Regions from separate parts of the Flavobacterium sp. GW821-FHT12A05 genome, predicted to be linked through region 1. Evidence: riboswitches for the same ligand, from Rfam matches in the RefSeq annotation. Region 1 holds a riboswitch; the other holds the start of a gene.
What was found. Region 1 has a riboswitch for cobalamin ahead of AC1RRQ_RS18820 (TonB-dependent receptor plug domain-containing protein). Riboswitches for the same ligand answer to the same signal wherever they lie in the genome.
Positions count from the first base shown of each region.

Region 2: another riboswitch for cobalamin. It lies ahead of AC1RRQ_RS04090 (TonB-dependent receptor); the one in region 1 lies ahead of AC1RRQ_RS18820 (TonB-dependent receptor plug domain-containing protein).

Region 1 is NZ_JBXAQY010000008.1:58,997-74,881, forward strand. Features, by position in the region: gene AC1RRQ_RS18765 (pseudouridine synthase) at 1-477, shown strand, start outside; gene AC1RRQ_RS18770 (tRNA (cytidine(34)-2'-O)-methyltransferase) at 530-988, shown strand; gene AC1RRQ_RS18775 (ABC transporter ATP-binding protein) at 1,015-1,791, opposite strand; gene AC1RRQ_RS18780 (FecCD family ABC transporter permease) at 1,915-2,943, opposite strand; gene AC1RRQ_RS18785 (ABC transporter substrate-binding protein) at 2,945-4,087, opposite strand; gene AC1RRQ_RS18790 (C1orf53 family protein) at 4,182-4,544, shown strand; partial or broken gene AC1RRQ_RS18795 (four helix bundle protein) at 4,575-4,954, shown strand; gene cobU (bifunctional adenosylcobinamide kinase/adenosylcobinamide-phosphate guanylyltransferase) at 4,985-5,494, shown strand; gene cobT (nicotinate-nucleotide--dimethylbenzimidazole phosphoribosyltransferase) at 5,637-7,316, shown strand; gene AC1RRQ_RS18810 (adenosylcobinamide-GDP ribazoletransferase) at 7,428-8,213, shown strand; gene cobC (alpha-ribazole phosphatase) at 8,198-8,731, shown strand; cobalamin riboswitch at 8,801-9,005, shown strand; gene AC1RRQ_RS18820 (TonB-dependent receptor plug domain-containing protein) at 9,033-10,892, shown strand; gene AC1RRQ_RS18825 (YncE family protein) at 10,898-11,968, shown strand; gene AC1RRQ_RS18830 (GFO_1087 family putative carboxy terminal peptidase) at 12,049-13,500, opposite strand; gene AC1RRQ_RS18835 (GFO_1088 family ECF-type sigma factor) at 13,652-14,161, shown strand; gene AC1RRQ_RS18840 (PG0215 family putative anti-sigma factor) at 14,148-14,603, shown strand; gene AC1RRQ_RS18845 (GFO_1090 family protein) at 14,614-15,141, shown strand; gene AC1RRQ_RS18850 (GFO_1091 family lipoprotein) at 15,144-15,680, shown strand.
Region 2 is NZ_JBXAQY010000002.1:161,183-177,067, forward strand. Features, by position in the region: gene AC1RRQ_RS04085 (DUF5977 domain-containing protein) at 1-1,544, opposite strand, end outside; cobalamin riboswitch at 1,774-2,011, shown strand; gene AC1RRQ_RS04090 (TonB-dependent receptor) at 2,089-4,158, shown strand; gene AC1RRQ_RS04095 (YncE family protein) at 4,191-5,348, shown strand; gene AC1RRQ_RS04100 (PKD-like domain-containing protein) at 5,366-6,925, shown strand; gene AC1RRQ_RS04105 (DUF4494 domain-containing protein) at 7,108-7,656, shown strand; gene AC1RRQ_RS04110 (glycosyltransferase family 39 protein) at 7,872-9,386, shown strand; gene AC1RRQ_RS04115 (DUF4269 domain-containing protein) at 9,395-9,919, shown strand; tRNA gene AC1RRQ_RS04120 (tRNA-Met) at 10,047-10,119, shown strand; gene AC1RRQ_RS04125 (GIY-YIG nuclease family protein) at 10,176-10,424, shown strand; gene AC1RRQ_RS04130 (hypothetical protein) at 10,668-10,841, opposite strand; gene AC1RRQ_RS04135 (RecQ family ATP-dependent DNA helicase) at 11,102-15,885, shown strand, end outside.

The DNA.
Region 1 (15,885 bases):
GAAGGAACAATGGCAATTGGAAGATTAGACGAAGATTCTGAAGGTTTGCTTCTGCTCACAACCAACGGAAAAGTAAGCGAGCAGATAAGAAGTAAAAAAGTCGACAAAGAATATTATGTTCAGGTTGACGGCATTATTACGCCCGAAGCGATTGAACAATTGCAAAAAGGCGTTGAAATAGGTTTTGAAGGTGGAAAATACAAAACAAAACCCTGCTCTGCTTTTATTGTAACCGAAATTCCGGATTTTGGTCCAAGAGCCAAAAAAATCAGAGACGAACGACACGGCCCTGCTTCCTGGGCTTCTATTACCGTAAACGAAGGAAAGTTTCGTCAGGTTCGAAAAATGACCGCTGCGGTTGGTTTTCCTACTCTGCGGTTAGTTCGTGTTCGAATAGGAAATGTATATTTGCAAAACTTAAAAGCCGGAGAGGTTTTAGAAGTAAACGATTTTAAATTAGATAATGAGTCGATTTGAGAATTAGATAATTTCCAAATAAACGATTAAACGAATTAACAAATAAACGATAATGCTAAACGTTGTTCTTGTTGAACCAGAAATACCAAACAATACCGGAAATATTGGAAGATTATGCGTAGGAACTGAAAGCCGTCTGCATTTAATTCATCCTTTCGGTTTTGTAATTAATGATAAAAACCTAAAACGTTCCGGTTTGGATTATTGGGTTCACCTTGATGTAACCGAATATCAAAATGTAGACGAATGGGTGAAACAAATTCCGGATCATTCCCGCGTATTCTTAATGAGTTCTCATGCCGAAAAATCGTATTTTGAAATCGAATTTCAAGATGGCGACTGGTTAGTTTTCGGGAAAGAAAGCGTTGGTTTGAGCGCAGCATTTATGGCAAGGTTTGAAAACCATTTAACAATTCCGATGTCTCCGCTTATCCGCAGTTTTAATATCGCAAACTCGGTTGCTTTTGTTGTTGGTGAGGCAAAAAGACAGATTGGACTTAAAAACGTTTAATCGTTTATCTGTTTAATCGGGAAAAGTTAAGTTACAATAAACTTCCCTTTTTCAGCATCAAAAATGATATTTTCGTCTTTGAACAAGGCTGCGAAACTTCCGTTTGAAATTAAATTGCAAGGTTCATCCTGAACAACATTTTCCGGCGTCATCACAATCATTTCATCACTTAATTGAATTGCCAAATCAATATCGTGCGTTGAAAACAAAATGCATTTTTGGGTTTCCTGAGTTAGTTGCTTTAATAATTTAAATAGAGAAACTTTATGCAGTAAATCAAGATGTGTTGTGGGTTCGTCTAAAATAATAAGCGGTGTATCTTGTGCCAAAGCTCTGGCAATTAAAACCTTTTGCAATTGTCCGTCGCTTATTTCGTAATGTTTTTTATGAGAAAGATGTTCAATTTGCGTCAATTGCATTGCTTCCTGAACTTTTTCGATATCAGCATCAGTTAAAGTTCCAACCCAATTGGTATACGGCTGACGTCCTAAAGCGACTAATTCAAACACTGAAAGATTACTTGGTGGTAATTTTTCAGTTAAAACCAAACTTAAATTCTGCGCTAAATCCAGAGATTTATATTCGGTAATATTTTTATCATTCAAATAAACACTTCCTGATAACGGGTGCTGAATTCCGGTAATAGTGCGCAGCAAAGTCGATTTTCCAATTCCGTTTGCTCCAATCAAAGAAATGAGTTTTCCTGACTTTAAATTCAAATTCAGATTATCGGCAATAGTCACAACCGAATTTTTGGATTTATATCCAATATTTAAATTTGAAGTTTTTAAGATACTTATCATTTTTTTAGATGCTAAGGTTGTAAGATACTAAGCTGCTGAGTTTTTTTTCTTTTGCCACAGATTAAAATGATTAAAAAATCATCTGTGACATCCGTTTAATCTGTAAAATCTGTGGTCTAATATCTATTGAAAATTTCTTTTTCGTACTAAAAGCCAGATTACCACCGGTGCTCCAATAATCGATGTTATGGCATTTATGGGCAGTGTAACATCAAATCCCGGCATTTGAGAAACGATATCACAAAACAACATTATAATCGATCCTAAAAATAAAGTACTCCAAAACAAAATAGTGTGATTACTGGTTTGAAACGTAAGTTTTGCAATATGCGGTACCGCTAAACCAATAAAAGCAATAGGTCCTGCAAATGCTGTAATTGCTCCCGATAATATACTGGTTGCAAATATGATAATCAATCTGGCTCTTTTAAAATTCAAACCCATGCTTTTTGCATAGTTTTCGCCTAAAAGCAAAGCGTTTAAAGGCTTGATACTTTTAGCGCTTAAAAGCAATCCAATTCCAACACAGAAAGTCAAAATTCCGATAGTTGACCACGAAAGATTTCCTAAACTTCCCATGGACCAAAAAGTGAATTTCTGCAATTGTTCTGCGGTGCTGAAATAAGTCAAAACACTTACGATTGCGGTTGTAAAACTGCCAAACATTAAACCAACAATTAAAATTGCCATTGTATCTCGTAATCTTTGCGAGACTACTAAAACCAATAATAAAACCAAGGTACTGCCAAATGTTGAGGCAATTACAATTCCGTATGAGGATAAAGCAATTACACTTAAAAACGAAGGCAGAAATCCGGCACCTAAAATCACAAAAGCAACACCTAAACTGGCTCCGGAACTTAATCCCAAAACATAAGGCCCTGCAAGCGGATTTCTAAATAAAGTCTGCATTAAAAGGCCACTGATCGAAAGTCCGGTTCCAACTAAAACTGCCGTAATCGCTTTTGGCAGACGGTAATTAATAATAATATATTCCCAAGTTGATTTTGCCGCATGTCCTCCAGTTAAGCTTGTAAAAACATCTTTAAGCGGAATCGTAACAGATCCTAAACTAATGCTTGCGAAAAACATCAGTAAAAGACCTAATGACAAGATGACAAATAAAATGGTATTTCGTTTTTTATTCGCCAATTTAATTCAGTTTTGATGCAAAAGTAAATTCGTAGCTAGGCAGTAAATCCGGATGGAAAATTTTGATGTAATCTTTTAAAACTAAATCCGGACGGCTTGGTGCCAGTTCGTAATAAACTGTTCCTCCCGTTGCGCCCAGTTTACCTTCAAAGCTGTAAACGTTTTTATTTTTAAAAGCGTCAAACTCTCCATAATGCGGATTTGCTTTCTGCAATTCATCTAAAGTTTTAAATGAACCCGAAGCAATCCAGACATTTGCTGTTTTCGCTTTATCCAAAACTTTTTCAAAAGATAAGCCTTCACTTCCTGTTCCTTTTAAATCTGCCCATAAATAATTAGCATGAGCATCTTTCATAAATTCGGCAACCCAGCTGTTTCCTTTCGCAACATACCAAACATCTTCATACATTGATCCGTATAAAACAGTTGAACCTGCTGTTTTTTCTGCTGCCAGTTTTTTAGCCTGATCGTAACTTTGAACAATTTTATCAAACAATTCTTTTGCTTTATCTTCCTTGCCAAATAAAGCACCGTATAGTTTTATCCATTCTGCTTTTCCAAGCGGAGATTGTTCCATCCAGTCACCCTGAATTAAAACATTTAAACCGCTTTTTTTCAAATTATCCAACATCGGGTTATTGTTATCTACTCCAAAAGTTACAATCAAATTTGGCGATAATTCTATTAATTGTTCGATATTTAATTTTTCATTTTGTCCAACGTTTTTCACAGAACCTTTATCAATTAAGGCTCTTGTTTTTTCAGACGAAATATAATCTGTATGTGGAAAACCTACCAGTTTATTTTCGACTTCCAGCATTTCTAAAAACGGAATATTAGTGGTTGAAGTCACGACAATAGATTCTAACGGAACCTGAATCGTGGTAAATGTCTGCAGACTATCCGGAACTTTAGCGTCTTTTTCTTTTAAAATATATTTGAAATCTTTATTCGAATTGGGCCACGGATTTGAAACTGTTACAACAGAATAATCGTCGTATTTAACGATAGAAAGCCCAGAAGCGTATTCAATGCTGTTTTTTGCAATTTCAGTTTTTACAGTTTCGGTTGTTTCATTCTTCTTACATCCTGTTAGAACAAAAAAAGAAAAAAGAAAAATCAGTTTAGGGAATAAATGTTTCATATTTTGCGTTTTCGATAGGAACAAAGGTAAAGCATTTTCTAAATTTTTTATTTACCTTTATTCCTACAAAAAACAAAACTGTATCTTTACATTTATGAATACCACAAAAATAAAAATCTGCTCAAGCTGTGAGACTGAATTCAGCTGCGGCGATATTTCGGTTGAAAACAAATGCTGGTGCAATGATTATCCGCCTATTTTTAATCTTTCAGATGGAGGCGACTGCCTTTGCCCAAGTTGCTTCAAAGAAGCCTGTGAAGATAAAATCGAGGCTTATGTTGAAACTATTACCCCAAAAAATGCCCTTAAAAACAAAGCCGTATCTTTACCTAAATCAGAAAAATTAATTGAAGATATAGACTACTACATCGAAAATGGCAATATGGTTTTTAAAACCTGGTATCACTTAAAACGCGGCACTTGCTGCGGAAACAAATGCCGACATTGCCCTTATTAATTGTTAATTATAAATTGTTAGTTGTTAATTATGAAAAACAACGTTATTAAAAATAAAAGTTTTGACTTTGCTGTGAGAATTATTAAATTATATCAATATCTAAATAATGATAAAAAAGAATTTATTCTTTCTAAACAACTTCTTAGATCAGGAACCAGTATTGGGGCAATGATTAGGGAAGCAGAACATGCTGAAAGTAAAAGTGATTTTATTCATAAATTTTCAATTGCGCAAAAAGAAGCCAATGAAACCGTTTATTGGTTAGAACTATTAAAGGCAACTGATTATTTAAATGAAAAGGAATTCGAAAACATTAACAATGATGCAATTTCAATTTTAAAACTATAACGAGTATTCTTAAAACTTCCAAAAATCATCTAGAGGCAAAAAGAGTTTCCAAATTAAATTAATAATTAACAATCAACAACTAACCATTATAAATGATTTACCTAATTACCGGAGGCGAACGATCAGGAAAAAGTACTTATGCCCAAAATTTAGCGTTGCAGCTTTCAGATTCACCTATATATGTGGCAACGGCCAGAAAATGGGATTCGGATTTTCAAAACCGAATCGATCGTCATCAACAAGAAAGAGACGAACGCTGGACCAATATTGAAAAAGAAAAGTATTTGAGCGAAATTGATTTTTCTAAAAAAACAGCTTTAATCGATTGTGTTACGCTTTGGCTTACCAACTTTTTTGTAGATCATAAAAATGAGGTAAGTTTAAGCCTGGAAGAAGCAAAAAAAGAGTTTCTTGCAATTGCCGGTCAGGAAAACATCACCTTAATTATAGTGACCAATGAAATTGGAATGGGCGTTCATGCTGCAACAGAAATTGGCAGAAAATTTACCGAACTGCAAGGCTGGATGAATCAGTTTTTAGCTTCAAAAGCAGATGAAGTTGTTTTGATGGTTTCCGGAATTCCAGTTAAAATAAAAGGGTAAAATTCCAAGTTTTAAATTCCAAATTCCAATAAATTGAAAGGAAAATCCAAGTTTTAAATCCCAAATTCCAAAGCTATGCTTTACCTTTACTAGAATATTTCCATTTTCAAATTTGGAATTTGGGATTTAAATTTTGGTTTTTATGAGCAGTTTAGACGATATATTAAAATCACGTCGTGATACCCGACATTTTACAACCGATCCGGTTCCTGATGAAGTAATTCAAAAAGCTTTACAGGCCGGACATTGGGCGCCTTCTGTTGGATTAACCGATGCGACACGATATTATATCATTAAATCAGATGAAGTTAAAAGCGCTATTAAAAATCTATTCTTAGATTACAATAAAAAAGCCGAGGAACTTACAGATAACCCGGAACAAAAAGAACTTTATAAATCGTTAAAACTGGAAGCAATTGAAGAAGCGCCAATCGGACTTATAATTGCTTACGATCGTTCTGTTTTGAATCAGTTTACCATTGGAACTATTGGGAGTAATGAAGCTGTAAAGTTCAGCTCGGTTTGTGCTGCGCAGAATATTTGGCTTTCGCTTACAGAACAAGGTTACGGAATGGGCTGGGTTTCGATTTTAAACTATTTTCAGTTTAAGAAGATTCTAAATTTACCCGAAAATATTGAACCCCTTGGTTATTTCTGCATTGGAAAACCTGCCACCAATTACGGCAATCAGCCTATGTTACAGCAATTGCACTGGAAACAAAAGTCTGAAACCGCTGATTGTAAAGAAATCAACGAAATTCATCAAATAAACATTTCTGATTTTAGTTTAAATTCTGAAAATAAAACAGAAACCAAAACTGATTTTGATACACTTTTACAAGAAAAAATAGATTCCAAAACAAAACCGGTTGGTTCTCTGGGAACTTTAGAAACGCTGGCTTTTCAAATGGCAACCGTTTTCGAAACTTTAAACCCAAAAATCATACATCCAAATATTATTGTTTTTGCAGCCGATCACGGAATTGCGAATCATGGTGTGAGCGATTATCCGCAGGATGTAACACGTCAAATGGTAAATAATTTCCTGGACGGCGGTGCGGCAATAAATGTTTTTTGCAAGCAAAATAATATCAATTTATCGATTGTAGACTCGGGCGTAAATTATGATTTCCCAACAAATGCTAAATTAATTGATGCCAAAATAGCAAAAGGAACGCAATCGTTTCTGCATGTTCCAGCTATGAGTGACACAGAACTTCAGTTGTGTTTTGAAAAAGGAAAATCGATTGTTGAAAATATTGCTAAAACAGGTTCAAACTGCATTGGTTTTGGTGAAATGGGAATTGGAAATACTTCTACGGCTTCTGTTTTAATGAGTCTTTTAACTGGTTTTCCTATTGAAGAATGCGTTGGAAAAGGAACTGGAATCAACGATCAAAAACTTCTCGACAAACAAAATATTCTAAAAAAAGCTTTAGGAAATTATTCCGGTCAAGCCGAATTAAAAAAGCAGCTCACTTATTTTGGAGGTTTCGAAATTATACAAATGGCAGGCGGTATGCTTACCGCTTTTAATAACAAAATGCTGATTCTTGTTGATGGTTTTATCTGCAGTGTGGCTTTTTTAATTGCTTCAAAAATAAATCCGAATATTAAAAAAAATGCCGTTTTCTGTCATTGTTCTGCCGAAAAAGCACATTTAAAGTTACTGGAATATCTTGAAGCAAAACCCATATTAAATTTAGATTTACGCTTGGGCGAAGGAACGGGCTGTGCAATTGCTTTTCCTATTTTAAAATCGGCTGAAGCTTTTTTGAACGAAATGGCTAGTTTTGAAAGCGCGAGAGTTAGTAGGAAGTAAATCCATATTTGTCATTGCGAGGAACGAAGCAATCTCATTATCTGAATCAATTGTTAGCGAGATTGCTTCGTTCCTCGCAATGACAGAAACTCAATTAAATTTTTATCTTACATGAAAAAAGAACTACATATTTTCTTTACCTGTTTAATGTTCTATACTAGAATTCCGTGTCCAAAAAACATTGATCACAATCCTGATTACTTAAACAAAGCTACACGATATTTCCCTTTTATTGGCTGGATTGTCGGATCCATTTCATTTTTGGCTTTTTATCTTTTCTCCCTTTTTTTATCAACCGAAACTTCAGTTATTTTTGCCATTATCATTTCTGTTTTAACAACCGGAGCATTTCATGAAGATGGTTTTGCAGATGTTTGTGATGGATTTGGCGGAGGCTGGACAAAAGAAAAAATCCTCATCATTATGAAAGACAGCGCCATTGGTGCTTATGGAGCAATAGGTTTGGTTTTACTTTTTCTGGTAAAGTTTAAATTGCTATCGGAATCCATTTCACTTTTTACTGCCAACATTATTCTGGTTTTTCTCTTATTCATTTCTGCCCATTCATTAAGTCGTTTAGCTGCCATCAGTATTATTTTTACACATGAATATTCTCGCGATGATGCTACCAGCAAAAGCAAACCGATAGCAAAAAAACACAGCTGGAAAGAAGTTTTAGGTTCGTTTTTCTTTGGATTAATTCCGGTGTTGGCACTCTCCTATTTCAATTATAAAATACTTCTGGCTGTAGTTCCTGTTTTTATCACGCGTTATTTTCTGGCAAGATATTTCAAAAAATGGATTGACGGTTATACCGGAGATTGTCTTGGGGCAACGCAGCAGGTTTGTGAAGTTATCTATTATTTAAGTATTCTTTTTATATGGAAATTTATTTAGTCCGCCATACCGAAACGATCTGCGAAAAAGGCATTTGTTACGGACAATCTGATGTAAATATTGCCGAACCTTTTAACGAAATCTTCGATAGAATTATTTCGGAATTGCCGGCTGAAGCCATTATTTTTTCAAGTCCGTTAAAGCGTTGTTCTATCTTGGCTAAACACATTCAGAATAACATCAAAACAATTTCTTATCAGGAAGACGATCGCTTAAAGGAAATGAATTTTGGCGATTGGGAATTAAAAAACTGGAATGAAATTCCGCCGGAAGAATTAAATCCGTGGATGGAAGATTTTGTAAACATTCAGGTTTCTAATGGAGAATCTTTTGTAGAATTGCATCAAAGAGTTGGGGAGTTTTTATCTGATAGAATTTCAGAAATCAAACATCCGGTTGTTATTGTTGCTCATGCCGGCATTATACGCAGTATCTTATGTCATCAGTCCTCACTGCCTTTAAAAGATGCATTCGAGAATAAAGTCGATTTTGGAGAAGTCATAAAAATAGAAGTATAATTCTTTCTTTTGCCTTATTATTTCATCTAAAAATTAGAACATATTTAAATTATCAGCATATTTAACTCTATATTTGCAGCAAATTAAGGTTGCTTTTTTATTAAAAAACGCATTAAAAAGGGAATCAAGTAAATCTTGAGCTGTACCCGCAACTGTAAGCTTTGTTCTAAAACGAATGCTTGTTGTAAACTGCAAAACCACTGCTCGCCCCGGCGAATGGGAAGGTAAACAACAAGACGCAAGCCAGGAGACCTGCCTTTATAACAAATATCGAGCTCTCGGGAAAAAGAGTGTAGAAATTATGACTATAAGAATACGTTTTGTTTTTTTTCTTTTCATGTTGTGCCAATTCGTTTCGGCGCAGAGCGATTCTATTAAATTAAAAGAAGTTATCGTTTCTGACTCTAATCTTAAGAAATATTCCAGTTCTCAGTCAATTCAGGTATTAAATGATTCTATTATTGATACCAACCAGCCTTCTTTAACGTCTCTTTTAAATTTCAACACTGTTATTTATTTTAAGGAAAATGGTCTTGGTATGACTTCGGCACCTTCTTTTAGAGGAACAACGGGTGCGCAGACTGCTGTAATCTGGAACGGAATAAACATTAATTCACAGTTCTTAGGCCAATCGGATTTTAATACCATTGGAACCAGAGATTTTAATTCAATAACGGTAAAAGCCGGAGGAGGAAGTGTTTTATACGGAAGCAGTGCCATTGGCGGAAGTATTCATTTAAATAATGATTTACGTTTTAAAAACGAATTTTCAAATCATGTATTCTTTAGTGCAGGAAGTTACGACACATACAGCGCTAATTATCGTACTATAGTTTCATCTGAAAAGTACAGCTTACAGGTCAGCATTTCAAGAAATAGTTCTGAGAATGATTTTAAATATCCTGGTACTTCTGATCAGAGAAATATTAATGGTGAATATTATAACACGAGTATGAATACTACTTTTGGCTATAAATTCAATGCTAATAATATTATAAAAGCTTATAGTCAGTTTTACGATTCAGAACGTCATTTTTCTTTAACTTCTCCAAACGCGTTGAAAACAAAATATAACGATTTTAATACTCGCAATTTATTAGAATGGGAAAGTCTTTTTAATCGTTTTACTTCAAAATTAAGAGTGGCGCATATTGGCGAATCTTATAAATATTTTCCAAACATTGATTCTAAAACATTTACCTACGGAAAAGTCGAAACTTCTATTATTAAATATGATTTGGCTTTTGATGTAAATGATAAAATCAAACTAAATTCAATTGTAGATTACAGCAGAAATAAAGGATACGGTTCGAGTATTGATAATGTAAAAAGAGAAGTTGGTTCTGCCAGTTTATTGCTGCATCATTTACTTACCGAAAAATGGGATTACAATGCCAGTATTCGTCATGAAATAACGGATAATTACGGTAATCCTTTTCTTTTTTCATTCGGAACAAGATATCAATTTACGGACTTTTACCGCATAAAGCTTAATGCTTCAAAGAATTTCAGAATGCCAACTTACAATGATTTATTTTGGGAAGGAAGCGGCAATCCTAACCTAAAACCTGAAACATCATATCAGGCCGAGATTGGTAACGAATTCTTTAGAAAAAACTTTTCTTTATCTATTACTGCTTATTACAACTCTATCAAGGATTTACTTCGCTGGGTGCCAACGGAAGGAAGCGGAGATATTTGGTCTCCAGAAAACACGGATAAAGTTAGAGCCTATGGAGCCGAGGTTCTTTTAGAATGGAAACCTAAAATTGGCACACATAATTTTACCCTAAATGGTACTTATGCCTATACGGTTTCAGAAGGCAAACAATTAATTAAAAACGAATTGGTTTACAAACAATTAATATATGTTCCTTATCATAAGTTAACGGGATCTGTGGCATACAACTGGAAAAAGCTATCTTCTTATTTCCAGTATTTGTACAATGGAGAAGTTTACAGTACTCCTTTTAATAATCCGGCAACAAGAGTAAAAGATTACAATGTTGGAAATATTGGAGTAGATTATGATTTTGGAACAAAGAACAGTTACAAAATTGGATTTCAAGTTTTAAATCTGTGGAATGAAAACTATCAGTCCGTAATCAGCAGACAAATGCCGGGAAGAAATTATACTATATACATAAACCTTAATTTTTAAAAATCATGAAAAAATTTAATAGACTATTTTTAGCAGTCATTGTAAGCTCGGCATTTTTTGCTTCTTGCAGCAACGATGATGACAATAACAAAGAAGAAGCAAGTGGAGACTATAAAGGAGGATTATTTATTTTAAATGAAGGTAAATTCGAAACTCCTAATGGATCTGTTTCTTATTTATCAGACAATTTAACTCTTGAAAACAATATATTCTCATTAGTTAATCCTGGAAAAATAACTGGAGATACGGCACAAAACATCGGTTTTCAAGGAGACAATGCTTATGTAGTTGCAAACGCATCTAATAAAATTGAAGTAGTAAACAGATATACATTTAAAAGTATCGCTACCATTACAACTGGTTTAAAATACCCAAGATATATTGCCTTTGCAAACGGAAAAGGATATGTTACAAACTGGGGAGATCCATATAATGCAGCAGATGATTATGTTGCTGTAATCGATCTTACAACAAATACGGTTACTTCTTCCATTCCTGTAGTTGAAGGTCCTGAAAAAATTATAGAAAATAACGGTAAACTTTATGTAGCTCAAAAAGGCGGTTACGGTCAAGGAAATTCCTTAACGGTAATAAACGCCGCTACAAATACTGTGGCGACAAACTTTGCTGTAGGAGACGTTCCAACTTCATTAGTAAAAGATAATGGCGCTTTATATATTTTATGCGCAGGAAGACCATCATACGCTGCACCAGAAACTGCTGGTAAATTAGTAAAAGTTGATTTAAGCAATAATACAGTTGCAGCGACATTAAACTTCACAGGTTTAACTCATCCAGGATTTTTAGACATTAACGACAGTAAGTTTTATTATACTGTTGGGAATAATATCTATACTGCTGCTACAAGTGCCACAGCATTACCAACAACCGCATTATTCAAAGCGTCAGAAGTTAAGATCCTTTATGGCTTTGCTGTAAAAAACAATAATATCTATATTGGTGATGCTGTAAATTATACAGATCCGGGAAATGCATACATCTACTCTTTAACAGGAACACTTAGTAAAACTCTTAACGTTGGAGTATCTCCAAACGGTTTTTACTTTAACAACTAATTCTTTCTTGAGTTAACGTTATAATAAAAAATGGCTTTCATTTCTGAAAGCCATTTTTTATTATAATATCGTTTTACAAACTATTTTGAAGCGCCATCTAAATACATTTCATTTCGCAGTCCGTTGATTTTTTTAGAATCACTTACATAAGGTAATTCTATGCCATCATCCAGCGTTTTCTTAGCAGCTATACCTGTAATTTTAGATATAGCTAAATTTAGTAACGGCTCCGAAGGATCTCCTAAAACTCCATAACTTCTAAACGAATCTGCTTTTACATAAGTAGGCACCAGACCACCTGTATAATCACCAAAATCTGCTGCGTTTGTAGTTTTAAAAATTAAAGGCTGCATAGCATATTTATGATTTGGATTTATCTCTCTTTTTGAAACTAAACTTGGAGAGTCATAAAGTGTTATTGAACCTACATTCTTACCAATAGTTGTACTCCCTATTTGAACTACATTAATATAAGGTTTTAATCCATTTATAACCAATTCACTTGCTGATGCAGTACTTGAAGTTGTCAAGATGTAAACTGTAGATAAATTTAAACCATTTAATGGCGAACCGTTAATATCTTTTACAAATCGCTCGTTTAAACTTTCTAAATCCTCGGCATTCAGAGCGGCCATTTGCTTAAAATTGTATTGTCTTTTCGAAAATATCTTCCCTTCAAACTGTCCGGTAATCAAACTCGCTAAACGTGTTGAAGAGCGCACAGATCCTCCTCCGTTATATCTTAAATCTAAAACCAGATCAGTTGCACCTTGCGCTTTTAAATCTCCAAAAGCCTGATTTAATTTGCTGTCATATTCAGAATAAAAACCATTATACATTAAGTAACCAATTTTATGACCACCTGACTGAATCACTTTACTTATCAAAATAGGATCTTCTTCTAAAATTGTTTTAGTTAAAGAAACTGATTTTCCATTTAAAACAAATGAGGAACCAACAGCATCTGCAAACTGCAAAGTATAGCTGTCTGAATTTGTTAATAAGGATTGATAATTTGAAACTGTAAGCTGTACACCATTTACGCTGGTAAATAAGTCACCTCTTTTTATTGCTTTAGTTGAAGCATCAGAATTAGGAATAATATAACGCACAAAACCTACCAGATTACTAGAACCATCACCAGTACTGGTTAACCTAAAATCTACCCCATTGTTTTTTGTAATACCTCCTAATTGCTGTTCTAAAACAGTATAGTCGCTGACTATCCAGCTAAAACGATCGATTGGATTACTCGGATATTTGCTAACCGGTTTATTCAATAAATCCTGAAATAAGTCCTCAGGCCTTGAATATCCTTCTAAAAAAGAATACAATGCCGTTTTCGAACTAAAACGATCATTAGCTAAATTAGGCACATCAGACTGCCATAAATAATATTCATTTAATCCTCTCCATACAAAATCATTGACTTGTAACTGTGCGGGAGCTGCAACATCATCTTGATCTTCACACGATTGCAAAGCAAACGCAAGAAGAAACAGCACTATAAGACTTTTTAAAATTGGTTTCATAAAAGTAGGTTTCGGTATAGTATTAACGTAAAAATACTACCTTTAGTTTTAACAATTATTATTTTTAATTAAAAAATTTTACAAAATTCCTGTAACAAAAATAATTGTGGTTCGTCTTGACTATATAAGCTAACGAATAACCTTTTAATTTATGAACCAGAATGTGTTTATAGAATTAGTTAATCCTTTTAAAGACAAAGTTTTTCGTCTGGCAAAACGATTGCTTACCAGTACCGAAGAGGCCGAAGATGCTACTCAGGAAGTAATGGTGAAATTATGGAGTAAAAAAGAGAATCTGGACACTTATAATAGTGTAGAAGCATTGGCAATGACGATGACAAAAAATTATTGTCTGGATCAATTAAAATCTAAAAGAGCCGGAAATCTGCAGATAGTTCATAATAATTATACAGATCGGGAGCCGCAATTAGACAAAAAACTAGAAGATGCTAATAGTTTAGAATGGGTTGAAAAAATTATAAATCAGCTGCCGGAACAACTTCAAATTTTAATTCAGCTGCGAGATGTAGAACAGTATGAATTTGAAGAAATTGCAAAAATTGTTAATATGAACGAAACTGCAATCAGGGTAGCACTTTCGAGAGCGAGAAAAAAAATAAGAGAATCAATGGTAAATGCACACAGTTATGGAATTAGATAAAATAGAAAATATATTAGAAAAATACTTTCAGGGAGAAACTACTATTGCTGAAGAAAATCAATTAAAAGAATATTTTTCTTCGTCAGATGTTGCGCAGCATTTGGAGCAGTACAAACCAATTTTTGGTTATTTCTCTCAGGTAAAACAACAAAAATCAACGCAGGAACTTCCACTAAAAACTAAGAAACGAAATGTAGTGTGGTTATCGATTGCTGCTTCAGTTGTTGTTTTGCTGGGAATTGGAACCTATTTTTTTGCAGGCGAAAAAACAACTCCGATTACAGCCCAATCAGAACTAGGAACCTACGACAATCCGGAAGAAGCGCTGGCCGCAACACAAAAAGCTTTGGCCTTATTGTCGAACAATGTTAATGTAGGTATTGAAAGTGTACAATACATTAAAGAATATGAACAATCAAAAAACAAAATTTTTAAACAGTAAATTAAATAAAATGAAAAATTTCATCATAACTCTAGTTTTCGCATTCGTTACACAAGCTTTTTATGCACAAAGCGCTTTTGACAAATTTGATGGTCAGGACGATGTAACATCAGTAATTGTAAACAAAAAAATGTTTGATTTAATGAGTAAAGTAAAAGTTGATGCTTCTGATAAAGAAACACAGCAATACATTAACTTAATTAAAAAATTAGACTATTTAAAAGTGTTTACAACAAAAAACCCTAAAGTTGAAGCCGACATGAAAGCCTCTGCAGATAAATACATAAAAACTGCCGGATTAGAAGAATTAATGCGTGTAAACGATAGCGGCAAAAATGTCAAAATAATGGTAAAATCAGGAGCAACAGATACACAAATCAAAGAATTGTTGATGTTTGTTGATGGTGCTAAAAACGACGAAACTGTTTTATTGTCTCTTACGGGTAATTTTGATTTAAATGAAATCTCAGTACTAACAGACAAAATGCAGCTTCCGGGCGGTTCTGACTTAAAAAAAGCTTCTAAAGGCAAAAAATAATCATGAAAGCAACCGTTTTTACCACAGCCATTTTAGCATTACTAACTTTTGTGAGTTGTAATTCTGAACCTTCATTGCAAAAATATTTTGTCGAAAATACAGACAAGAAAGATTTTATTGCCGTTGATGTTTCGCCTAGTATTTTAAATCTAGAAGCGACAAAACTATCAGCAGAACAAAAAGAAGCGATAAATTCATTCGACAAAATGAATATCCTGGCCTTTAAAGCTAACGATAAAAATCAGGCAGAATTCGAAATTGAACGCAAAAAGGTTTCGGCTATATTAAAAGATCCAAAATATCAGGAATTAATGAAATTTGGTTCCGGTAAAGACGGCGCCTCTATCAGCTATGTTGGCCCAGATGATAACATAAAAGAATTTATCGTTTTCGCCAACCGAAAAGAGAATGGTTTTGCTGTTGTTCGTGTTTTAGGAAACAATATGAATCCGAACAATATTATGACACTTATGTCCGTTTTGAAAGAATCAAAAATTGACATGGAACAACTGAAACCTTTGCAGCAGTTAATTAAATAAAAACATCTTACCTTACTTTATAAATGATTAAAGCTCCATTATTGGAGCTTTTTTTGTTTTAAACATATCATGGATACTAGACGTAGACGCACTGCGGTGCGTCTCTACGGAAAATTGGGATGAATTAATTATATATTATCCAACAAACAAATTACACAGATCATATCGCACAGCGCATATAACACAAAGCATATCGTAGAGACGC
Region 2 (15,885 bases), on a different contig from region 1:
ATTGGTGCCGAGCCGCCTGTACCTTGTATAACACTACTGTTTACAATTACAGGGGTATATTTACCAAAAAGGTCAACTCCATAAAACTCGTTTGTTTCATAATTAAATTTTGTCCATCCTTTTGTAGGATAATGTATTTCTTTTAAAATTCCTGCCTGATTCTCTAAAGAATTTACAACGCGATTTGCCCTGCCCACTTCTGTTGGATAAGGATAAGAGATATAATGTTTAGGAATTAAATCTACATTATTACTTTTTCCATTATTATATCCAAAAAAATCCTGCCCTTTTGAAGTCTTATTTGGTAAAGAAACATTTGAATAGGTAAACTCTTGCTCGACTCTGCCTAGTAAATTAACGACTCTGTCCAGCTTTAATCTTTTGTCTGAGTAATAGCTTCCTGATGGATTGAAATAAGAGTAATCAAAAGTATAGCCCTTTACATTTCTAAAGCCTACATCTAGTAATTGCTGGATTTCAATTTTGCTCAAATATCCGTTTCCAGCTCCATTAACCAAATCCTGCCTTCCTAAATTCTTTGTAAATACGATTTTGGAGTTACCATCATTAAAAGTAATTTCTTTTATTTTTTTTAAAAAAGTATCCGTATTTCCTGTCGCGTCAATTACCTCGCCTATTTGACCTCTGGAAATATTGCCTCCAGCGCACTCTAGTCTTTCTACAATGTTTTTTACCTCTACTCTTTGAGAAAAGCTTTTATCCGTTAAAGTTCCATCATCCTGATAGGTGAAGGTTATTTTATTATTTGATGGTGTTTTAATTTCATCAACATACCACGCGCTTATATAGTGATCACTATGAGTCATCGCTTGCATAGAAATTTCTGTAGTATTAAGCGAATAAACATTTCCCTGTGGATCTGTTATTCTAAATTTCATGTTTTCTCTATTTGCTCCTAAAAGTTCAACTTTAAAAGCATTTGGCGGTATTGTAACAACATCATTACTGGCAAAATTTCTAATATAAAAACTTCCATTTACCGTAGGCGATGAAAAAACATACATATCTTTTACCCTGGACTTATCTAGATTATAATCTAAATTTGAAACAGCACCTTGATCATAAGGATGCAGCTTAAAATAAGCAATAATGGCATCTCCATCTGGAATTACATCTATATTAGGATTGTTTTCGTCGATGTCGTCTCTTGGACTTAAAACTACTTGAGCACCGGCATTTAGATTCCAGCCAAGACCTACCCAGGTTGCTTCCTGATTAACTTTTATACCAGAAGCGTGGTAATCTAAAGATATTGGCATCTTGAAATCCTTTAAATCAATAGTATACAATGGTATCGATATACCAGGAACACCAGTAGCCAGATCAACAGGATATTCGCCATACTTTAAAAAAGCTGCAGCCTCGGGAGATTTTGGAGCAAAATTTGGAGTTTGAAAAGTATTCGTTTCCGTTTGTGCCTGAATCTGCAGACAAAACATAAATATTGAAAATCGTACTATTATTTTAAGAACTTGGTTAGAAAATATTCTATGCATTTTATGATGGTTTACTGGAGTTCTCATTAATCTTATTGTTTAATCACTTTTACAGAATTTGAGGTATTTTTAATTCTGCGCACGAAAATAATTTTTTATTCGGCTCATTTTTTACGTCTTTCCGTAAAAGCATTAAGTTTAGTTTGATCTTCGAACATAGCTCAAAAACGCTGTAATCTATTTCTGTAATAACAAAAATAAAGAGCACTCAAAACTTTTTTCTCAAAAACACCCCCATAACCAAACATAGTTTATTTACATTTGCACCCGCAATGGTTTAGCTGCGATTTTTCGATTTCAGCTAACGAAGAGGGAATCAGGTGTAAATCCTGAACAAGCCCGTTACTGTAAGTTCCATGCAACATTTTGACAGACAAGAAAGCGATTCACAGCTTTCAAAATCTAATCTTTTGCCACTGCATTTTTTCTCAAATGTGGGAAGGCGGCTCAAAATGGGAATAAGTCAGGAGACCTGCCACTGTATATAATTTCAGGCTTTCGCGGACCAAAGTTTTGAAGCAGACACAATATCAAACTAACATTTGATTTTAATTTTTCCGTTTAAAACTATTTGTCACAAATAGACTATTTTGCTATGCACGTATGTAAAAACAGGCATTTAAGCCTAATACATGGTGGGTTATGTTTCTTACTTTGGATTTTATTCACGAATCTGATTTTTGCGCAGCATAATCCTAAAAATAAGGAGCTTGACTCTTTAAAACCGCTTCCGTTAAACGAAGTTATTCTAACCGCAAGTAAACGCGAGTTCAGGATAGAGTCGCCTATGCCGGTTCAGATTTTATCCGGCAAGCAGCTTGAAAACCTCAACAGCCTTTCTGTTGCCGATGCTGTTCGGTATTTTTCGGGCGTGCAGTTAAAAGATTATGGCGGAATTGGCGGTTTAAAAACCATAAACGTACGAAGTTTAGGAAGTGCTCACACAGCGGTTTTTTACGACGGAATGACGGTGGGAAATGCTCAAAACGGACAAGTCGATCTGGGAAAATATTCTCTCGACAATATCGAAGCCATCGAACTTTATAACGGTCAAAAATCGACTATTTTTCAGCCGGCACGTGGATTTTTTGCTTCGAATACTTTATTTCTAAAATCGAAAATCCCTGTTTTTGAATCGGGTAAAAATGCAAATGCTCGGGCTTCTTTTAAAACCGGATCTTTCGGATTGGTGAATCCTTCTCTTCTCTATCAGCAAAAAATAACTTCAAAAATTTCCCTTTCATCGAATATTGAATGGATGAAAGCGGATGGAAAATACAAATACAGATATCAGAAAAAAGACGGTTACGACACCACAGCCGTTCGTCAAAACGGAGATATCAACGCTCTTCGTGCCGAGTTAAACTTAAACGCAAAATTTGGTACAAACGGACAAGCCAGTCTTAAAGCCTATTATTACGATTCTGAACGAGGTCTTCCCGGTGCCATTTTAGCAAACAAGTATGAATATGTACAACGCCAATGGGATCGAAATTTCTTCATTCATGCCTCGGTTCAAAATTCTTTCTTCGAAAAACACGAAATGCTTGCCAATGTAAAATTCAGCCGAGATTACAGCCGTTACATTGATCCGGATTATAAAACACTTCAAGGCGCATTGGACAATAAGTATTACCAAAACGAATTTTACGCTTCAATTGTCAATCTCTACCATATAAAAGACTGGTGGAAAATGTCTCTTGCAACAGATTTCTCCATAAATACGCTCGATGCCAATTTGTACCGTTTCCCTTATCCTACCCGATATTCTTATTTGGGCGCAATCTCAAGCGAAATGCACTGGAAACGTCTTGATATTCAGGCAAACTTACTTGGGGCTTATGTCGACGAACAAGTCAAATATTACCAGCAAGGAGACAGTCAGCATGTTTTTTGTCCCGTTTTATCTGCTTCTTTTCAGCCATTTGATATAAAGAATTTCAGAATCAGGGCTTTTTACAAAGAGTCTTTCCGAATGCCTACTTTCAACGATTTATATTACACTTTTATTGGTAACAGTTCTTTGCGTCCGGAATTTACAACGCAATACGACTTTGGAACTACTTATATTATAGAGCCGAAAAAGTTTTTACAGTCGGCATCCTTTCAGGCCGATGTTTACTACAATCGGGTAAAAGACAAAATCATTGCAATGCCGTCTTCTAATCTTTTTAGGTGGACGATGATGAATTTAGGAGAAGTCGACATTCGCGGATTAGAATTAAATACCAACTTCGTTTTCAAATTCCCTGAACAAATATTCTTAGATCTCGGTCTTAGTTATACGTATCAACAAGCAATTGATATTACCCCAAAAGGCACTACTTATGGGGATCAAATTCCGTATACGCCTAGAAACAGCGGTACATTAACTTCATCCATCAACTGGAAAAACTGGAATTTAAACTACAGTTTTATTTACACCGGCGAACGATACAGCCAGAAAGCAAACATTCTTGTTAACTATGTAAAACCTTGGTATACCAGCGACATGGCTCTTATTTGGAACGGAAAAATGGCAAAACTTCCGGTAAAAATAAGCGGAGAGGTAAACAATTTATTCAATCAATATTACGATGTCGTGCTCAATTTTCCAATGCCGGGAAGAAATTACCGATTAAGTCTTTCAATAAATCTTTAAAACAAATAGCATCAACAATTAAAATCGCAACAATGAAAACAAATTTCAAATTTTGGTTCTTACTCGCATTTGCAGCAATTGTCTTTCAGGGATGTCAGGAAGAAGATCCTATTATTCCTGAAGAAATCGTGGTTTTACCACCAGAAACGGTTACAACCGTAGAGGGTTTTTATCTTCTTAACGAAGGTAATATGAACATGAACAAAGCTTCACTGGATTATTACGATTATGCAAGCGGTGTTTACAAACGTAACGTTTACGGGCAAGCAAATCCTGAAGCCACTTTAGGTTTAGGAGATGTTGGAAACGATATTGCCATTTACGGTTCAAAAATATATGCCGTAATCAACAACTCTAACAAGGTTGAGGTTATGGATGCTGTTACCGCAAAACGCCTTAAAGTAATTGATGTAAAAAACTGCCGCTACGTAACTTTTGCTAACGGAAAAGCTTATGTAAGCGCTTACGATGGCGAGGTACAATTAGGAGAAAACTCTCCAAATGGTTTTGTTGCCGAAATAGACACTACATCTCTTGCTATTACAAAAACCGTAAAAGTGGGCCGTCAGCCAGAAGAAATGGCAATTGTAGGTACAAAACTTTATGTTGCCAATTCAGGAGGATATAGTCCGCCAAATTATGAAAAAACCGTTTCGGTAATCGATTTAAAAACTTTTACAAAAATTAAAGATATAGAAGTTGCCATCAACCTTCACAGACTTGAAGCCGATCAGGATGGAGATTTGTATGTAAGCTCTCGCGGCGATTATTATGACATCCGTCCTAAATTATTTGTAATTGATACCAAAACAGATAACATCAAAAAAACTTTTGATATTACATGTTCTAACCTCACAATTGTGGGCGACAAAGCTTATATAATTGGTTCTGAATTTAATTACAAAACTTTCGACTGGATCATTAATTATTCCATGATTAATGTTAAAACCGAAACACTGCTTTCAGAAAGTTTTCTGCCAAAATCAGTCACCGACGAAATTAAAACCCCTTACGGACTTGCTGTAGATCCTATCTCTTTAAATGTATACGTAACAGATGCCGGAGATTATGTTTCTCCAGGAAAATTATACTGCGTTGATAAAAACGGAAACACAAAATTCGTAGTAACCACAGGAGATATTCCGGCTCATTTTGCCTTTAAAACTAAAAAAACAATAATTAAACCATAAACCTTAAATTAAAAAAAATGAAGAAAATTTTACTAGCATTGTCGCTTGTCCTGCTTCTTTCAGGATGTTATAAGGACGATATTAACGATCTTAAAAATGACGTCAATGACTTGAAAAACAGAATGGCTCAATATGAAAACTTACTTGATGTTCTAAACAAAAGATTATATGTTGTAAGCTACGAAACCAAAGAAGGAAGCTATGTTATTACCATGAGCGACGGATCGAAACTAACGGTTCGCAATACCTCATCTTTTATAAAAATTGGAGACAACGGAAACTGGTGGATCGATGGTGTTGATACCGGAAAATCGGCTAAAGGAGAAAGCGGAGATAAAGGTGAAGCTCCAAAAATTGCTATTGGAAGCAACGGAAATTGGTTTATTGATAATGTAGATACCGGAGTTTCGGCAGCTGGACAAAAAGGAAAAGATGCAGCCGAAATTATTTCGGTATCGTTGGCAAACGGAATCATGACTTTTACTTTTGCAGATGGACGTACGATCAGCATTTTGGCAAGCGCACCAGAAATTACTTTACCAAATCCTGCAGGAGGTTTTGCTATTGATAAAATGCAATGGTTTAAAGTTGAACCACAAGTAGCAAATGCTTCGGGCGCAACTTACAAATGGATTGTAAATGGTCAGGAAACAGCCGTAACAGCAAGTTTCTTTTATGTTTTTGCAAACGCAGGAACTTACAATATTGAGTTTAAAGCTAAAAATGGCGTTGGCGAAAGTTCTAAAACTTTCTCTGTAACAGTTGCCGAAAAAACGTATTTAAACAGAATTGCACGTGTATTTGATTTCTTCCCTGCACCGGGACAATTTGTAAATGCCCTGCCTGCTGCTACTGCAACAGATACCGATGAAACAATGCGAGTAAAAGCAGAAACAGCTTTAACTACCGGAAGTATGGTAAGTTTAGGCGGATTTGGCGGTTACGTACAATTTGGTTTTGACCACACCATCGTTAATAAAGACGGAAATGATTTTGTTGTTCTGGGTAATGCTTTTACAGATTGGTCTGAACCGGGAATTGTAATGGTTTCATACGACGCAAACGGAAACGGAAAAGCAGACGACGAATGGTTTGAAATTGCAGGTTCTGAACACAACAAACCAACTACAATTAAAAACTACGAGATCACATATTATAAACCAGAAACTGAACCAACGAATCCAAACGAACCTAAATATATTCGCTGGACAGACAATCAGGGACAAACAGGATATCTTTCTAAAAACCAGTTCCATAAACAAACTTTCTACCCATTATGGAAAGGAAACACGGTAACTTTTAAAGGAACGTTCTTAAAATCTAACATTTACGATAAATCAGGAACAGGAACAAACTGGGCCAATCCAGCTTATGATTGGGGTTACACAGACAACTGGGCTAATACTGATGTAAGAGGTCAAATCGATATCAGCTGGGCTGTAAACGCAAAAGGAGAATCGGTTAAACTAAAAGGAATCGACTTTATTAAAGTTTACAATTCTAACCGTGCCGAAGGCGCATGGTTAGGCGAAGTTTCTACAGAAGTTTCAGGATTTAAAGATTTAAATTTACCATAATTTAGAAATCATGTTTTTTGGAAAAAGCCTCAGGAAATCTGAGGCTTTTTTAATTCACAGCTAAAACCAAAACAGTCAGTACGTTACCAAAAAATTCCTTAAATTGTGAATATCTATTTCAGTATTTCGGCTATTTATTTTGCTGTAAAATCTATCTTTGGCATCCTTAAAAAATAGAAAAGATGAGCGCAATTTGGTACGAATGCAAAGTAAAATATAGAAAAACAGATGAAACTGGAGGCCAAAAAGTTTTAACAGAACCTTATTTGGTAGATGCAATATCTTATACAGAAGCCGAAAAAAGAATTAATGAAGAAATGGCGGCTTATATTAGTGAAGAATTTAAAATCACGAATATAAAAGTGGCAAATTATGCCGAAATACATCCGTTTGAGAATACCGATCGCTGGTTTAAATCAAAAGTTTCTTTAATTGCTTATGATGAAGAAAGCGGTAAAGAAAGAAAATCAAACATGTATATGCTGGTTCAGGCAAACGATGTGAGAGAAGCTTATGATAACACGATTCATGTGATGAAAAACACAATGGGAGAATATTCTATTCCTGCCATTTCAGAATCACCAATTATGGACGTTTTCCCATATTTCAGCGGTGAAGAAGGAGAAACCGAAATGCTGGAAAGATTCAATGCACTAAAAGCTTCAAAAACTGTAAAAGCAGATGAAGAAATAGTAGACCACATGGAGTTTGAAACTGCAGAGGAGGAATAAATTTTCTAAAATTCCAAAAAAATTAAAATTCCAAATTCCAATTAAGAATTAATTCTCAATATTGAAATTTTAACAAATTAGCTTCAGAGAAATCTGGGGCTTTTTTATTTTCAGAAAACAGAATTTCATCCAAATAAAAAATCAAAATAAATCCTATATTCGCTTTGCATTTTATTTAACTGATACAAAACCTTTTATTAAAAACCAAAAGCTCCATGACCAAAAAAACACTCATTCTAATTGGGTTTATTATACTAAAATTTGTGCTGCAGTATGTTTTACTAAGTCCCGAATATGATTTGCAGCGCGACGAATACCTGCATCTGGATCAGGCACATCATTTGGCTTGGGGATATTTATCTGTTCCGCCTGTTACTTCCTGGTTTTCCTATCTTATTTTACTGCTCGGGAATTCTGTTTTTTGGGTTAAGTTCTTCCCTGCTCTTTTTGGCTCTTTGACACTTTTAGTTGTTTGGAAAACAATCGAAAGCTTAAAAGGAAACCTTTATGCTTTGGTCTTAGGCGCGACATGTATTGTTTTCTCTGCATTATTAAGAATCAACATGTTGTATCAGCCCAATTCATTTGATGTTTTGTGCTGGACGACATTTTATTATATTTTAATACAATATATTATTACCGAAAAACCTAAATGGCTTTACATTGGAGCAGTTGTTTTTGCTCTTGGATTTCTAAATAAATATAATATTATCTTTCTCTTAATCGGACTTCTGCCAGCGTTTCTACTTTCGAAACAAAGAAAAATACTAGCAGAGAAAAAACTCTATTTCGCATTGATTTTAGGATTGATTTTGATTCTGCCTAATCTGTTATGGCAGTACAACAATCATTTTCCTATTGTACATCACATGAAAGAATTGGCCGAAACACAATTGGTAAATGTAAACCGCACCGATTTTTTAAAAGAACAGCTTTTCTTTTTTATTGGATCCTTCTTTGTTATTCTTGCTTCGTTTTACGCCTTATTATTCTATAAACCATTTGAAAAATTCAAGCTCTTTTTTGCTTCGATAATCTTAACACTACTTGTGTTTTTATACTTTAAAGCCAAAGCCTATTATGCAATTGGGTTGTACCCTATTTACATTGCATTTGGTTCCGTTTTTCTTGCAGATGTTTTAAAAACAGGGTGGAAACGCTATTTAAAGCCCGTTTTAATTGCACTTCCGCTGCTATTTTTTGTTCCAATGTACTATCTGGTTTTCCCAAATAAAAGTCCGGAAAAAATAGTTACTGCAAAACTCGAAACTTATTACTGGGAAGACGGCAAAAAACACGATTTGCCTCAAGATTTTGCCGATATGCTGGGCTGGAAAGAACTCGCCCAAAAAACCGATTCGGTTTATGCTTTGTTTCCTAAATCAGAAAATACGTTAGTACTTTGCGACAATTACGGGCAAGCCGGGGCCATTAATTTTTATACCAAAAAAGGAATTAAAGCCGTTTCTTTTAATGCCGATTATGTAAATTGGTTCAACTTAAATGTCTATTACAAAAACCTCATTCGGGTTAAGGAATTTGAAGAAAATAGTAATGAATTTAAAGAAACAAGTCCGTATTTTGAATCTGCTTTTACAGCGGGTCAAATCACAAATAAATACGCCCGAGAATACGAAACAACAATTTTTGTTTTTACTAATGCCAAAGTCAACATCAATAAAAGATTGCAGCAGGAAATTAACGAAGAAAAAAATTATATCAAGGAATAATTAAATTAATGATTGATTTTACCAATATCGACTATTTAAAAACCGGAAATCCCAGACAAATTCAGGCTTACGAAATCTTAACCCAAAATAAGGTTTTAGAATTTTTATCTGAATTTGATCCAATTCTGGTTGGCACAATCCCGATAAATATTGATATTAAAAACAGTGATCTCGATATTGTTTGCTATTGGAAAAACAAAACCGAATTTATCAATAAAGTTTCTGCTTTTTTCAAAAATGAAACCGAATTTAAAATTCAGGAAACTACAATTAATGAGCACGATTCTATTGTTGTAAACTTCAAAATAAATGATTTCGAAATAGAACTCTTTGGACAAAACATTCCAACCAAAGATCAAAATGGTTACAAACACATGATTATCGAACATCAAATTCTGGAATCAAAAGGTGAAAACTTTCGATTAGAAATCGTCAAACTCAAGCAAAATGGTTACAAAACTGAACCAGCTTTTGGAAAATTATTAGGTTTAAAAAGCAATCCATACTTAGAATTACTCGAATACAAGATCTAACTCAAACAAAACAAGTTTTCAATTTGCTACAAACCAAACAGTTACAACTGAAGATTGATTTAACAAAAATTTTTCATTAATTTCTTTGCATAACAGTATTTAGTACTTATCTTTGCACACGAAACATCGCGGGATAGAGCAGTAGGCAGCTCGTCGGGCTCATAACCCGAAGGTCACAGGTTCGAGTCCTGTTCCCGCTACTAATAAAAAACACCACTTAATACAAGTGGTGTTTTTTTGTTATAATATTTATGATATGGATGAATTTGTTGTCTACATTCTTTATTCTGAAAAATTCAAAAAAACTTATACGGGTTTTACTTCTAATCTAATTGAAAGATTTAAATCACATAACTTTCTTGAAACAAAAGGTTATACTCCAAAATTCAGACCATGGAAAGTAATTCATGTTGAATTCTTCAATTCTAAAACAGAAACTCTTAAAAGAGAAAAACACCTAAAAACTGGAGTAGGAAGAGAATTCATTAAAAGTCTTATTTCCTAATCATAGATCATCGGGCTATTATCCGCCACGGCGGACACAGGTTCGAGTCCTGTTCCCGCTACTAAGACAAAGCTTCAGAGAAATCTGGAGCTTTTTTTTATTTCAAAAATTAAACCGTTGGTTGGACTTATATACGCCACGTCGAATATTTGAATTCCCGCTACAACGATTAAAGCTTCAGAGCGATCTGTAGCTTTTTTTGTTCCATAAATTTAATTTAAAAAAATGCTCATGAATACAATCTCAGTAAATCCCAGCTCTTCGAGATGTTCCAACAAACGCTGCGCAAATATCTCTGACTTTGTGCCACTTCTTAAAACTAATTTCAACTTCTTTTTGAACAATTTGCTCTTCTGTTCTTCCAATTGTTGCTTCAGTAAAACCTTTTGCAGGTTGTTTCCAAATATCTTTTATCATATAATTCCCTGATTGATGCTAATACTCTTGTCTGAAAAAATTACTACCAACTCCTTACGACTACCGGAAATTGCTAACTTTTGACCTGAGTTCTTCTGGCTAAAACAAATATAGCTGAAAAGTTACAGAGTTCTGGCAAAGCAAAAACCTTGATTTAACATAAGTGTTTTAAATCTAGAAATTAAACACTAAATTAGCTACATATCCTACTCGCCGTTAAACATTTATGTATTTATAGTTTGATTTAAAAAACCATAATCTTGTTGAGTTTAATGCTAATAGATGAAAAAAAGAATACTCGTTTAATTACATTCATTGATACCGAAATTGAACCAACAAAAGGTAAAATCCTTGATATAGGTGCAATTAAAGAAAATGGTAATCAATTCCATAAAGCATCTTTGGGAGATTTCGCAGAATTCCTTAAAGGTGACGATTATATATGCGGACACAACATTTTAAATCACGATATAAAATATATAGGTAAAGTAATTCATGATGCTGGCATTAACTCTTCAAACATAATTGATACGTTACATTTATCTCCTTTGCTATTTCCAACTAAACCTTACCATGCGTTATTAAAAGATGATAAACTTCAGACGGAAGATGTAAACAACCCGTTAAACGATTCCATTAAAGCACGAGATTTATTCAATAGTGAAATTGCCGCTTTTAGGCAAACGGATGAAACCCTGAAAGAAATTTTTCATCTTCTTTTAAATCGTACAAAAGAGTTCGGAGCTTTTTTTCGGTTTGTAAATTATATGAATACAAGTTATGATGCAGAAGCGCAGATTAGATTAAAATTCCACGGTGAAATTTGTGAACAGTCAGATCTCACCAAAACAATATCTGAACATCCTATCGAATTGGCGTATTGCCTGTCGCTGATTAATTCATTTATAATTCATAAAAAGGTTCATTCCATTACACCTCCATGGGTCCTTAAAAACTATCCCGAGGTAGAACGCATAATGCTATTATTACGAAGTAAACCTTGTTTAACGGGTTGTACTTACTGTAACAACGCATTGGACACCTACAAAGGACTAAAAAAATTCTTTGGCTTTGATTCTTACCGAACTTATGGTGGTGAACCACTTCAGGAAAAAGCTGTTAAGGCCGCCGTTAACAACAAGTCGATACTGGCTGTTTTTCCAACTGGCGGCGGAAAATCAATTACATTTCAGGTTCCAGCTCTTATGAGTGCCGAAAACTCGAAAGGGTTGACTATCATAATTTCTCCGCTTCAGTCGTTAATGAAAGACCAAGTCGACAACCTTGAAAGAAATGGCATAACTGACGCAGTTACTATCAACGGACTATTAGATCCGATTGAAAGAGGCAAATCGTTTGAAAGGATTGAAGACGGCTCTGCTTCTATTCTATATATTTCACCTGAATCACTGCGTTCAAAAACGATCGAAAAGCTGATTTTAGGTCGAAAAGTGGCCCGTTTTGTAATTGATGAAGCACACTGTTTTTCGTCATGGGGACAAGATTTCAGGGTTGATTATCTATACATTGGCGATTTTATAAAATTAATTCAGGAAAAGAAAAACCTTGAAGATGGTATACCGGTATCTTGCTTTACCGCAACAGCCAAACAGAAGGTAATTGAAGATATTCGGGATTACTTTAGAGAAAAGTTATCGCTGAATCTTGAAATATTTACGTCGAAAGCGTCAAGAACTAACCTTCAATATAAAGTTTATGAAAAGCAAAATGAAGAAGAGAAATATTTGACTACCCGGGATTTAATTGAAGAAAAAAACTGTCCCACAATTATCTATGTGTCCAGAACGCTCAAAGCTTACAAACTTGCCGAGCAGTTAATAAAAGACGGTTTTAATGCAAAACCATACCATGGCAAAATGGATAAACAGGAAAAAACCAAAAATCAGGATGCCTTTTTAAATGGTGAAGTGCAAATTATGGTGGCTACTTCTGCATTTGGTATGGGAGTAGACAAGAAAGATATAGGCATGGTGATTCATTATGAAATTTCAGATTCACTTGAAAACTATGTGCAGGAAGCAGGACGCGCAGGCAGGGATGAAAATATTTCGGCTGATTGTTTTGTGTTGTTTAACGAAGAAGATCTCAGTAAGCATTTTATTTTGCTAAACCAGACTAAACTTTCAATTAAGGAAATTCAGCAAGTATGGAAAGCAATAAAGGATATTACAAGATTTCGTTCTCAAATATCTTATTCAGCATTGGAAATCGCGCGAAAGGCAGGTTGGGATGATAATGTTGTAGAAATAGAAACACGTGTTACCACCGCAATTGCCGCCCTTGAAGACGCGGGATATTTAAAACGTGGACAAAATATGCCGAGGATATTTGCTAGCAGTATTTTATCTAAAAATGCCCAAGAAGCCATTGATAAAATAAACACTTCGGAAAAATTTGAAGAAAAGCAAAAAGAACATGGTGTACGTATTATAAAAAAACTCTTTTCAAGCAAAAGTAGAAAGGAGACGAACAACGAAACTCCCGAATCAAGGGTAGACTATATTAGCGATCATTTAGGCATTAAAAAAGAAGAAGTTATTAATGTAATAACCTTATTTCGTGAAGAAAATATTCTCGCCGATGCCAAGGATTTGACTGCATTTATCAAGAACACAGACAACAAAAACCGTTCTCTTGCTATCGTAGAGTCGTACAGCAAAATTGAAAACTTTTTACTATCAGTGTTCAAAGAAGAAGAAAGTATTTTTCATTTGAAAGAATTAAACGAGCTGGCTGAAAAAAATGACTGTAACGATGTAAACACTAATAAACTAAAAACGATAATTAACTTTTGGTCTATTAAGAACTGGATTAAAAGAAAGAACTCACAACATTCCAAGAACTACATTGCTGTACTTTGTCTTCAAACTAAAGAACAATTAAAAGACAAACTCGAAAAACGTCATGAACTTGCAACATTTATCATTAATTTCTTTTATGATAAAACGCGCACCGAAGTAATAAAAGATCAGACAGATAAAGAGGAGATTTTAGTTGAATTTTCAGTACACGAACTAAAAGCTGCTTATGATAATAGCTTAAGCCTTTTCAAAAAAGAAATAAGTATTTATGACATTGAAGACACGTTGTTCTATCTTTCGCGAATTGAGGCAATAAAGATAGAAGGCGGTTTTCTTGTCGTTTATAATCGTTTAACCATTGAGCGAACTGAACAAGATAATAAAAAACGATATACTAAAGATGATTATCAAAAGCTCAACCAGTTTTACCAAAGTAAAGTTCAGCAAATACACATAGTGGGCGAATATGCCCAAAGAATGATTAAAGATTACAGAGATGCACTTCAGTTTGTAGAAGATTATTTTCAGCTTAATTATAGCTCTTTCTTAAACAAATATTTTAAAGGCAGTGAGAGACAGAATGAGATTACGCGGAATATTACTCCTGCAAAATTCAGGCAGCTATTTGGAGATCTTTCACCTACACAATTAAAAATTATAAAAGACAATGAAACACAACACATAGTGGTCGCTGCTGGTCCAGGTAGTGGAAAAACAAAGGTATTAATCCACAAACTGGCTTCGCTCCTATTAATGGAGGATGTTAAGCACGAGCAATTGTTAATGCTGACATTTTCAAGGGCTGCAGCTACCGAATTTAAAAAACGTTTATTAAAACTGATTGGTAATGCAGCAAACTTTATCGAAATTAAAACATTCCATTCTTACTGTTTTGATCTTTTGGGTAAGGTTGGTACTTTAGAAAAATCGACCGATATTTTAAACATGACGGTTGAAAGAATTAAAAACGGTGATGTCGAGGCTAATAAAATTACTAAAGCTGTTTTAGTAATTGACGAAGCTCAGGATATGAATGCGGATGAGTTTGCTCTTATAAACGCATTGATGGAACAAAATGAAGAAATGAGGGTTATTGCTGTGGGAGATGATGATCAAAATATTTATGAATTTAGGGGAGCAAGTTCTAAATATCTTCAACAGTTCATTTATGACAACAAGGCCATAAAACATGAATTGATTGAAAATTATCGTAGTAAAACTAATCTGGTTTCATTTTCGAATCAATTTGTCCAACAAATTCAACACCGCCTAAAAGAAACACCAATCATTGCAAATCAAAGCGATAATGGAAAAATCAAGGTTGTCAGATATCAAAACAGTAATCTTATTACGCCTCTTGTAAATGATATCGTTAACACAGATCTTTCCGGAACTACCTGCGTACTCACAAAAACTAATGAGGAGGCTATAAAAGTTACTGGTTTACTTTTAAAGAATGATATCAAGGCAAAACTGATACAATCTAATGATGGTTTTAGTTTGTGTAATCTTGTTGAAGTTCGGTATTTAATGAATAAGGTAGATTTAGGACCTGATATTTACACCATCAGCGATGAAGTTTGGAACAATGCTAAACGAGAGCTAACAAAAACCTTCGGCAATAGCAATAAATTAGAGATTTGCCTCAATATCATCAAAGATTTTGAAACCACTAATCCTTATAAAAAATACAAATCTGATTTAGAAGTTTTAATTCGGGAATCTAAATTGGAGGATTTTTATAATGAAAATGGCGAAACAATTTTTGTGTCAACCATTCATAAAGCTAAAGGAAAAGAATTTGATAATGTATTCCTTTTGCTTGAGAATTTTAATATGACTACAGATGAATGTAAGCGACAAGTATACGTAGCGATGACCCGAGCTAAAAGCAATCTAAACATTCACGTAAATGCAAACTATTTCAATCATTTGGCTGCAGAAAATTTGAAACAAATAAATGATTTTGAAGTTTATGCTGCACCGGATAAAATTGCTGTACACGCAACCTTTAAAGACATTTGGCTAGACTATTTTATTAACAAACAGATTTTAGTTTCCCAACTGGCCTGTGGAGAGATGCTATATGTTAATGATGATGAATGCTTAAATTCAAACGGGCAATCTGTATTGAAGTTCTCAAAGTTATTCATTAAAAAAATTGAGGAAATGAAATCAAAACACTATGAACTAAAAAGTGTAAAAGTGAATTTCATATTGTA